3 regions of the Lysinibacillus sp. JNUCC-52 genome follow, and region 2 is predicted to be linked to each of the others. Evidence: a T-box and tRNA genes for the amino acid it is inferred to sense, from the RefSeq annotation. Region 2 holds a T-box; the other regions hold tRNA genes.
What was found. The T-box of region 2 lies ahead of serS (serine--tRNA ligase). A T-box ahead of a tRNA ligase gene usually reads a tRNA of that ligase, here a tRNA-Ser.
Positions count from the first base shown of each region.

Region 1: it has a tRNA-Ser gene. The T-box ahead of serS (serine--tRNA ligase) is inferred to sense a tRNA for this amino acid. The anticodon was not compared.
Region 3: it has a tRNA-Ser gene. The T-box ahead of serS (serine--tRNA ligase) is inferred to sense a tRNA for this amino acid. The anticodon was not compared.

Region 1 is NZ_CP065546.1:3,797,899-3,801,133, reverse strand. It holds gene nadC (carboxylating nicotinate-nucleotide diphosphorylase) at 1-36, shown strand, start outside; gene nadA (quinolinate synthase NadA) at 23-1,126, shown strand; tRNA gene JNUCC52_RS18795 (tRNA-Glu) at 1,230-1,301, opposite strand; tRNA gene JNUCC52_RS18790 (tRNA-Ser) at 1,304-1,394, opposite strand; tRNA gene JNUCC52_RS18785 (tRNA-Asn) at 1,407-1,483, opposite strand; tRNA gene JNUCC52_RS18780 (tRNA-Ile) at 1,488-1,564, opposite strand; tRNA gene JNUCC52_RS18775 (tRNA-Gly) at 1,568-1,641, opposite strand; tRNA gene JNUCC52_RS18770 (tRNA-Phe) at 1,647-1,722, opposite strand; tRNA gene JNUCC52_RS18765 (tRNA-Asp) at 1,760-1,835, opposite strand; tRNA gene JNUCC52_RS18760 (tRNA-Met) at 1,839-1,913, opposite strand; tRNA gene JNUCC52_RS18755 (tRNA-Ser) at 1,967-2,059, opposite strand; tRNA gene JNUCC52_RS18750 (tRNA-Ile) at 2,072-2,148, opposite strand; tRNA gene JNUCC52_RS18745 (tRNA-Met) at 2,156-2,229, opposite strand; tRNA gene JNUCC52_RS18740 (tRNA-Ala) at 2,256-2,331, opposite strand; tRNA gene JNUCC52_RS18735 (tRNA-Pro) at 2,353-2,429, opposite strand; tRNA gene JNUCC52_RS18730 (tRNA-Arg) at 2,439-2,515, opposite strand; tRNA gene JNUCC52_RS18725 (tRNA-Leu) at 2,531-2,619, opposite strand; tRNA gene JNUCC52_RS18720 (tRNA-Gly) at 2,625-2,699, opposite strand; tRNA gene JNUCC52_RS18715 (tRNA-Leu) at 2,747-2,831, opposite strand; tRNA gene JNUCC52_RS18710 (tRNA-Lys) at 2,857-2,932, opposite strand; tRNA gene JNUCC52_RS18705 (tRNA-Thr) at 2,940-3,015, opposite strand; tRNA gene JNUCC52_RS18700 (tRNA-Val) at 3,019-3,094, opposite strand; rRNA gene rrf (5S ribosomal RNA) at 3,105-3,220, opposite strand.
Region 2 is NZ_CP065546.1:2,742,647-2,745,881, forward strand. It holds gene serS (serine--tRNA ligase) at 224-1,504, opposite strand; T-box leader at 1,583-1,799, opposite strand; gene pdxT (pyridoxal 5'-phosphate synthase glutaminase subunit PdxT) at 1,848-2,411, opposite strand; gene pdxS (pyridoxal 5'-phosphate synthase lyase subunit PdxS) at 2,413-3,235, opposite strand, start outside.
Region 3 is NZ_CP065546.1:3,805,650-3,808,884, reverse strand. It holds gene JNUCC52_RS18930 (DUF7683 domain-containing protein) at 1-140, opposite strand, end outside; gene JNUCC52_RS18925 (diaminopropionate ammonia-lyase) at 246-1,457, opposite strand; tRNA gene JNUCC52_RS18920 (tRNA-Glu) at 1,647-1,718, opposite strand; tRNA gene JNUCC52_RS18915 (tRNA-Ser) at 1,721-1,811, opposite strand; tRNA gene JNUCC52_RS18910 (tRNA-Asn) at 1,824-1,900, opposite strand; tRNA gene JNUCC52_RS18905 (tRNA-Ile) at 1,905-1,981, opposite strand; tRNA gene JNUCC52_RS18900 (tRNA-Gly) at 1,985-2,058, opposite strand; tRNA gene JNUCC52_RS18895 (tRNA-Phe) at 2,064-2,139, opposite strand; tRNA gene JNUCC52_RS18890 (tRNA-Asp) at 2,177-2,252, opposite strand; tRNA gene JNUCC52_RS18885 (tRNA-Met) at 2,256-2,330, opposite strand; tRNA gene JNUCC52_RS18880 (tRNA-Ser) at 2,384-2,476, opposite strand; tRNA gene JNUCC52_RS18875 (tRNA-Ile) at 2,489-2,565, opposite strand; tRNA gene JNUCC52_RS18870 (tRNA-Met) at 2,573-2,646, opposite strand; tRNA gene JNUCC52_RS18865 (tRNA-Ala) at 2,673-2,748, opposite strand; tRNA gene JNUCC52_RS18860 (tRNA-Pro) at 2,770-2,846, opposite strand; tRNA gene JNUCC52_RS18855 (tRNA-Arg) at 2,856-2,932, opposite strand; tRNA gene JNUCC52_RS18850 (tRNA-Leu) at 2,948-3,036, opposite strand; tRNA gene JNUCC52_RS18845 (tRNA-Gly) at 3,042-3,116, opposite strand; tRNA gene JNUCC52_RS18840 (tRNA-Leu) at 3,164-3,235, opposite strand, start outside.

The DNA.
Region 1 (3,235 bases), 1.1 Mb from region 2:
CAAATGAAAGGAGAGCATACACTTGTCCATCACTAGTTTACTACAACAAACCTCATTACTTCCTGAGCATTACCGAACATTATCAACAATCGAAATGGAATCTCGTATTCGAACTATAAAAAAGAAGCTTGGTAAGACACTCTTTATACCTGGCCATCACTATCAAAAAGATGAAGTAATACAATTTGCTGATGCTACAGGGGATTCCTTACAGCTTGCTCAAATATCCGCTGCTAATAAAGAAGCCGAGCATATCGTTTTTTGTGGTGTGCATTTTATGGCAGAGACAGCCGATATGCTTACTATGGAGAAGCAACATGTCTACCTACCTGATATGCGTGCAGGGTGTTCGATGGCTGATATGGCAGATATTTATCAAACTGAACAAGCTTGGCCAATTCTACAGCAACTTTTCGGCAATACAATTTTGCCGTTAACATATGTTAATTCTACTGCCGCGATTAAAGCATTTACTGGACGTCACGGCGGTGCTTGTGTAACCTCTTCTAATGCTAAAGAAATGGTAAAATGGGCATTTACACAAAAACAGCGTATATTATTTTTACCAGATCAGCATTTAGGAAGAAATACAGCGTTCGACTTAGGTGTGCCACTCGAAAATATGGCCGTATGGAATCCACATACGAATACGCTTGAAACAGATCAATCGCCAGAAAATATTCAAGTAATATTGTGGAAAGGACACTGTTCGGTACATGAAGGCTTTACAGTGCAACATACAGCAATGGTTCGTCAATCACATCCAAATATGCGTATTATCGTTCATCCTGAATGTAGCCGTGAAGTTGTCGCAGCTGCAGATGATGCAGGCTCTACAAAATATATCCTTGATACGATTAATAATGCTTCAAGCGGATCAGCGTGGGCAATTGGCACAGAAATGAATTTAGTAAACCGAATTATTCAACAACATCCTGATAAACATATTATTTCTTTAAACGAAAACTTTTGCCCTTGTCTTACAATGAATCGCATTGACCTTCCACATTTACTGTGGTCACTTGAGAGCATTGTTCAGGGCAAGCCCCATAACCGTATCCAAGTAGATGCGTCAACGGCAAAGGAAGCTCGTAGCTCACTTGAAAGAATGCTATCACGTGCATAAGCGAAAAAATCGTCTACCTATTTATTGGTAGACGATTTTTCCTATTTCTCCTAATAAAAAAAGCACAGTCGATGTATTTGTTCACATCGACTGTGCTTTAGTATGACCCCTACGGGATTCGAACCCGTGTTACCGCCGTGAAAGGGCGGTGTCTTAACCGCTTGACCAAGGGGCCAATGGCGGAGAAGGAGGGATTTGAACCCTCGCGCCGGTTACCCGACCTACACCCTTAGCAGGGGCGCCTCTTCAGCCTCTTGAGTACTTCCCCACAAATAAAAAATGGCTCCGAAGGCAGGACTCGAACCTGCGACAACCTGATTAACAGTCAGGTGCTACTACCAACTGAGCTACTTCGGAATAATGGTGGGCCTAAATGGACTCGAACCATCGACCTCACGCTTATCAGGCGTGCGCTCTAACCAGCTGAGCTATAGGCCCATTTGGAGCGGGTGATGAGAATCGAACTCACGACATCAGCTTGGAAGGCTGAGGTTTTACCATTAAACTACACCCGCGTATATGGTGGGTCAGGACGGAATCGAACCGCCGACACTTAGAGCTTCAATCTAATGCTCTACCAACTGAGCTACTGACCCATATACTTCTTACTAAGTTATCAACTTATTTAAAAAATGGCGGTCCCGACCGGGATCGAACCGGCGATCTCCTGCGTGACAGGCAGGCATGTTAACCGCTACACCACGGGACCATTTGGTTGCGGGGGCCGGATTTGAACCAACGACCTTCGGGTTATGAGCCCGACGAGCTACCACTGCTCCACCCCGCGAAAATACTATTTATTATATCGAGTTGTTAGCACACCATTTACTAAATAAAAACTGGAGGAGGTAGAGGGATTCGAACCCCCGCGCGGTGTTACCCGCCTGTCGGTTTTCAAGACCGATCCCTTCAGCCAGACTTGGGTATACCTCCGTAGTATATAAATGGTGGACCTTGCAGGACTCGAACCTGCGACCGGACGGTTATGAGCCGTCTGCTCTAACCAACTGAGCTAAAGGTCCTTTAAGATGGCGGCGGAGGGAGTCGAACCCACGACCTTTCGGGTATGAACCGAATGCTCTAGCCAGCTGAGCTACACCGCCAGGATCTTTATACTGGTTATAAATTATGGTGGAGCCTAGCGGGATCGAACCGCTGACCTCCTGCGTGCAAGGCAGGCGCTCTCCCAGCTGAGCTAAGGCCCCATAATTATATGTGTTAGGAAATGGTCGGGAAGACAGGATTCGAACCTGCGACCCCTTGGTCCCAAACCAAGTGCTCTACCAAGCTGAGCTACTTCCCGTTCATTTATTGGCGCGCCCGGCAGGAGTCGAACCCACAACCTTCTGATCCGTAGTCAGACGCTCTATCCAATTGAGCTACGGGCGCTTACTATTTAAAAAATGGTGCCGAGGGCCGGAATCGAACCGGCACGGTAGTCACCTACCGCAGGATTTTAAGTCCTGTGCGTCTGCCAGTTCCGCCACCCCGGCACATTTGGAGCGGAAGACGAGGTTCGAACTCGCGACCCCCACCTTGGCAAGGTGGTGTTCTACCACTGAACTACTTCCGCATGTGCATAAGATTATTTATCCTGGCAATTATGAAATTAAAAATAAATGGTGCGGGTGAAGGGAGTCGAACCCCCACGCCTCGCGGCGCTAGATCCTAAGTCTAGTGCGTCTGCCAATTCCGCCACACCCGCATATTATTGTTGGCAATTATAAAAATGGTGAGCCATGAAGGACTCGAACCTTCGACCCTCTGATTAAAAGTCAGATGCTCTACCAACTGAGCTAATGGCTCAAAAAAATGGTGCCGGCTATAGGAATCGAACCCACGACCTACTGATTACAAGTCAGTTGCTCTACCTGCTGAGCTAAACCGGCATATGGTGGAGGATGACGGGCTCGAACCGCCGACCCTCTGCTTGTAAGGCAGATGCTCTCCCAGCTGAGCTAATCCTCCTGGGTATTATGCCTAGCGACGTCCTACTCTCACAGGGGGAAGCCCCCAACTACCATCGGCGCTAAAGAGCTTAACTTCCGTGTTCGGTATGGGAACGGGTGTGACCTCTTTGCCATCATCACTAGACTATTTACGGCTTTC
Region 2 (3,235 bases):
GAATTTTCTCCCCCCTTGTCCCCATGAATTATACTCATTATAACGAATTTTCTAAAATAATGAGAGATTCGAGTGCTAATAAAGCAAAAAAAAGCTATTTTAGAAAATCTAAAACACGATTAACTAAAATAGCTTATAGTATTGTCTTTATTTTTCTATGTGGAATTATTGCATTTCTGTCTGTTGTAGCTTGTTATTACAGATTTGCGACCACAATGGACTTTTATTTTGGTGCAATTACTGTTTTTCCGCCCATATAAGGAACTAATACTTCTGGGATTACTACGCTTCCATCCGCTTGCTGATAGTTTTCAAGGATAGCGGCTACTGTTCGACCAATCGCAAGACCTGAGCCGTTTAATGTGTGCACGTATTCTGGTTTTGCATTTGCTTCACGGCGGAAACGGATATTCGCACGGCGCGCTTGGAAATCCTCAAAGTTTGAGCAAGAAGAAATTTCACGGTACATATTTTGTGCAGGAATCCAAACTTCTAAATCATATTTTTTAGCAGCTGTAAAACCTAAATCGGCTGTACACATTTTTAATTTACGGTAAGGTAAGCCTAATAATTGCAGTACTTTTTCAGCGTGACCAGTTAATAACTCTAATTGCTCGTAAGATTCTTCAGGTTTAACAAATCGTACTAATTCTACTTTATTGAATTGGTGCTGACGAATTAAGCCACGTGTATCACGACCTGCAGAGCCCGCTTCTGAGCGGAAGCAAGCACTATATGCTGCAAAGCCCTGTGGTAAAGCTTCAATAGGCAAAATTTCATCGCGGTAGAAATTCGTAACGGGTACTTCTGCTGTTGGAATCATAAAGTAGTCTGTATCGTCTACTTTAAATACATCTTCCTCAAACTTAGGTAGCTGACCTGTACCCGTTAAGCTGTCTCGATTCACAATAACAGGTGGTAACATTTCCTCGTAGCCATGCTCTTCTGCATGTAAATCCATCATAAAGCTCATTAATGCACGTTCTAAACGAGCACCTAAGCCACGATAGAATAAGAAACGGCTTCCAGTTACTTTTGCACCGCGTTCAAAATCAACAATTTGTAAATCTGTTGCGATATCCCAGTGTGCTTTAATATCGAAATCAAATGTTGGCACTTCACCCCACGTATATTCCTCTACATTATCGTCTTCAGTAGTACCAACTGGCACAGACTCATGTGGAACGTTTGGTAAACGCATCATCATATCTTTAAATCGATCTTCTACTTCATTTAGCTGTGTATCTAACTCTTTAATCTCATCACCAACTTGACGCATACGTGCGATGACTTCATCAGCATTTTCTTTATTGCGTTTCATAACAGAGATTTGCTCAGACACTTTATTTCGTTCAGCTTTAAGCTCTTCTGCCTTTGCGATTAATTCGCGACGTTTTGTATCTAAAGCTTCAAAATCGTCTAAGTTTCCTAAATCCTCGTTACGTGTTAATAGCATTTCTTTAATTTCCGCAAAGTTTTCACGGACGCGTTTAATATCTAACATCGTTCATACCTCCAGTAATAGAATTCATAATGATGGGCATTTTATTTATGAGAGAACACAAAAAAGCCCTCATCCCATGAAAGGGACGAGAGCTACCCGCGTTGCCACCCTAATTGACCAGACATTTTGCCTAGTCCACTTATCTCATAACGGCATTTCAGCCGGCGACAGCCTACTTCATTTACTTCGACTGCGCAACTCCAGGACGGATTCACAAGTGCCTTTATCAGCTTCCACCACCCGCTGACTCTCTAAAAAAAACGTGCTTGTTACTACTTCCCATCATCGTGTTTACTTATTTAAATTTATCCATACTGTACTATATGATACGAGATTTTGCAAGTCACACCATAGTCGTCACAAAATATTCGAGAATGCGCGAATCTGTCGTTAATTCAGGATGAAATGAACATCCAAGGTAATGTCTATCACGTGCTAGCACGATTTTTCCTTCATGCTCAGCTAATACTTCCACACCTGCACCGACTGATACAATATGCGGTGCTCGAATAAAGACAGCACGTATCGCTTCACCGATAGCTGGCACATCCAATGCCACTTCAAAGCTATCTACTTGACGTCCAAATGAATTTCGAGCAACGACAACATCCATAACAGCTAAATGTGGTTCATGATTGACCAGCTCTTTAGCAAGTAAAATAAGACCTGCACAAGTGCCAAACATAGGTAATCCTTGTTGCGCAAATGTCCGTATTGGTTCCAGCAACTCATAGCGATTTAGCAACTTGCGCATCGTCGTACTTTCGCCACCTGGTAAGACAAGGCCATCGAGCCCTACTAAGTGCTCCTTGTGCTTTACTAAAACCGTTTGACACCCGAGTGCTTCTATCATTTGAACATGCTCTCGAACAGCACCCTGTAATGCTAACACTCCGATTTTTTTCATGTTACCAGCCTCGTTCTTGCATGCGTTCATTTTGACTTAGCTGTGCAATATCAATGCCTTTCATCGGTACACCAAGCTCTTTTGAAATTTCGGCAATCAATTGATAGTCTTTATAATGTGTCGTTGCTTCGACAATGGCACGTGCAAATTTCTCTGGATTTTCTGATTTAAAAATACCCGACCCAACAAATACACCATCAGCACCTAATTCCATCATCAATGCTGCATCCGCTGGCGTCGCTACACCACCAGCAGCAAAGTTTACAACTGGCAAGCGACCAAGTCTTTTAATTTCTCGTAATAATTCAAAAGGAGCACCGAGCAATTTTGCTTCTGTCATTAACTCATCCTCAGTCATTCCGACCACTTTTCGCACTTGCGCATTCACCTTACGAATATGGCGTACAGCCTCTACAATGTTACCTGTCCCTGGCTCACCTTTCGTTCGTAGCATCGATGCACCTTCACCGATTCGACGAGCTGCCTCCCCTAAATCACGACAGCCGCATACGAATGGTACTGTATAATCACTCTTTAATAAATGATACTCCTCATCCGCAGGCGTTAGGACCTCACTCTCATCGATATAATCAACGCCCATCGCTTCTAAAACTCGCGCTTCAACAATATGACCAATACGCGCCTTCGCCATTACTGGAATAGTAACAGCTCCCATAACCTCTTCCACAATACGAGGATCTGCCATGCGTGCAACACCCCCTGCCTTTCGAATATCTGAAGGTACACGCTCTAACGCCATAACAGCTACAGCCCCTGACGCTTCCGCAATTTTTGCCTGTTCTGCATTTATGACATCCATAATT
Region 3 (3,235 bases), 1.1 Mb from region 2:
GTAAAGGTTTCACCATCGATTGTCTTCCCAATGTGAGATGGACTTGTCCATTCCACCTCCTTCGTGTAATGCCCCTCATTATTTCGGAAGTCAGGATTATATTTCGTTATTCGCCATTGGTATTTTATGTGGTTACTCAATAATATCACCTCTTTATTTATTTTATTTTATGAATAAATGTAAAAATAATTTGCAAGAATTAATATAAAAAAGCATCTCAATCAACAAAGAGATGCTCACTTGTACTATTTTGCATACTTACCATGCCACACAATATTTCGATAGTTTTCTACGTCCGTGTCTCCCTCTGTATTCACAAAGAGTATATTTGATTGTGCATTTAGCTGTAATGTCGCCTTTAATTCTGCATAATCCTCATTCGTCATTAACTCATAAAAACATCCGAACGGTGCTGCACCTGATTCGCCTGCAACAATGCGATGATCCGAACCAAGTGGATTTGCTAACACACGCATGCCCGTAGCAGCTGTCGTTTCATCACAGCAAATACTTACTTTCGTATACGCTTTTAAAATATCCCAGGCCAAAGGATTTGGCTCTCCACACGCTAGCCCTGCCATAATTGTTTGCATTTCTCCACCGACAGTAACAAAATGGTCAGTGCCAAGTTTAAAGCTCTCATAAAAGCAGTTCGCTACATCTGGCTCTACCAACACAAATGTTATCTTCCGTCCATAAAATTGTTGGAGAAAAGCGACGATTGCTCCAGCAAATGAACCTACTCCTGCCTGTAAAAATACATGTGTCGGTGCTTCTTCTAATTGGTCGACTATTTCTTTTGCTAATGTTGTATAGCCTTGCATAATCCATAAAGGAATTTCTTCGTATCCTTCCCACATCGTATCCTGTATAATAACCCAGCCATTGCTATCTGCAAGCTGTGACGTATAACGCACGGTATCATCATAATTCATTGTCGTGATTTCTGCGTATGCCCCTTCGTTCTTAATATTTTGCAAACGCTCTTCCGCGCTGCCAGCTGGCATATAAATCCGTGCTTTACATCCTAGTTCTCTAGCAGCCCATGCAACCCCTCGTCCATGATTGCCATCTGTTGTTGAAATAAAGGTTAAATTGCCTAGTTGTTCTTTTACATCAGGCGACTTTAATTGTTCGAATGACAGATCATCAATATGTTGACCTAGCAATTTCGCAACATACTGGCCAATTGCATAAATGCCCCCTAAAACCTTAAATGCATTTAAGCCAAATCGAAATGACTCATCTTTCACGAAAATTTTATTGACCTCTAAATGGGATGCTAAAAAATCTAAACTACGTAAAGGTGTCTGTTTAAAACCTTCATATGTACGATGAAATCGTTCCACACGATTCACCTGTTCCGCTGTAAAACTTTGTAGTGCATGTTCTAATCGCTCTATGTTTTCCTGTAAATGAAATTGTTGATTGTCTATCCATTTCAAGTTATGGCTCATCCTTATCCCCCTCTATTTTAGCGTTCATTACTATATTACCTGAAAATTCAATTAAAAAGAATAATAGTATGTACTATAGTAGATACTATTCTATATAAGTCGTAAAATTTCGCTTTATTTATTAGCTATCTTTCACTCTAACAAAAAAAACGCAGTAAATGTGATAATCACATTTACTGCGTTTTAGTATGACCCCTACGGGATTCGAACCCGTGTTACCGCCGTGAAAGGGCGGTGTCTTAACCGCTTGACCAAGGGGCCAATGGCGGAGAAGGAGGGATTTGAACCCTCGCGCCGGTTACCCGACCTACACCCTTAGCAGGGGCGCCTCTTCAGCCTCTTGAGTACTTCCCCACAAATAAAAAATGGCTCCGAAGGCAGGACTCGAACCTGCGACAACCTGATTAACAGTCAGGTGCTACTACCAACTGAGCTACTTCGGAATAATGGTGGGCCTAAATGGACTCGAACCATCGACCTCACGCTTATCAGGCGTGCGCTCTAACCAGCTGAGCTATAGGCCCATTTGGAGCGGGTGATGAGAATCGAACTCACGACATCAGCTTGGAAGGCTGAGGTTTTACCATTAAACTACACCCGCGTATATGGTGGGTCAGGACGGAATCGAACCGCCGACACTTAGAGCTTCAATCTAATGCTCTACCAACTGAGCTACTGACCCATATACTTCTTACTAAGCTATCAACTTATTTAAAAAATGGCGGTCCCGACCGGGATCGAACCGGCGATCTCCTGCGTGACAGGCAGGCATGTTAACCGCTACACCACGGGACCATTTGGTTGCGGGGGCCGGATTTGAACCAACGACCTTCGGGTTATGAGCCCGACGAGCTACCACTGCTCCACCCCGCGAAAATACTATTTATTATATCGAGTTGTTAGCACACCATTTACTAAATAAAAACTGGAGGAGGTAGAGGGATTCGAACCCCCGCGCGGTGTTACCCGCCTGTCGGTTTTCAAGACCGATCCCTTCAGCCAGACTTGGGTATACCTCCGTAGTATATAAATGGTGGACCTTGCAGGACTCGAACCTGCGACCGGACGGTTATGAGCCGTCTGCTCTAACCAACTGAGCTAAAGGTCCTTTAAGATGGCGGCGGAGGGAGTCGAACCCACGACCTTTCGGGTATGAACCGAATGCTCTAGCCAGCTGAGCTACACCGCCAGGATCTTTATACTGGTTATAAATTATGGTGGAGCCTAGCGGGATCGAACCGCTGACCTCCTGCGTGCAAGGCAGGCGCTCTCCCAGCTGAGCTAAGGCCCCATAATTATATCTGTTAGGAAATGGTCGGGAAGACAGGATTCGAACCTGCGACCCCTTGGTCCCAAACCAAGTGCTCTACCAAGCTGAGCTACTTCCCGTTCATTTATTGGCGCGCCCGGCAGGAGTCGAACCCACAACCTTCTGATCCGTAGTCAGACGCTCTATCCAATTGAGCTACGGGCGCTTACTATTTAAAAAATGGTGCCGAGGGCCGGAATCGAACCGGCACGGTAGTCACCTACCGCAGGATTTTAAGTCCTGTGCGTCTGCCAGTTCCGCCACCCCGGCACATTTGGAGCGGAAGACGAGGTTCGAACTCGCGACCCCCACCTTGGCAAGGTGGTGTTCTACCACTGAACTACTTCCGCATGTGCATAAGATTATTTATCCTGGCAATTATGAAATTAAAAATAAATGGTGCGGGTGAAGGGAGTCGAACCCCCACGCCTCGCGGCGCTAGATCCTAAGTCTAGTGCGTCTGCCAATT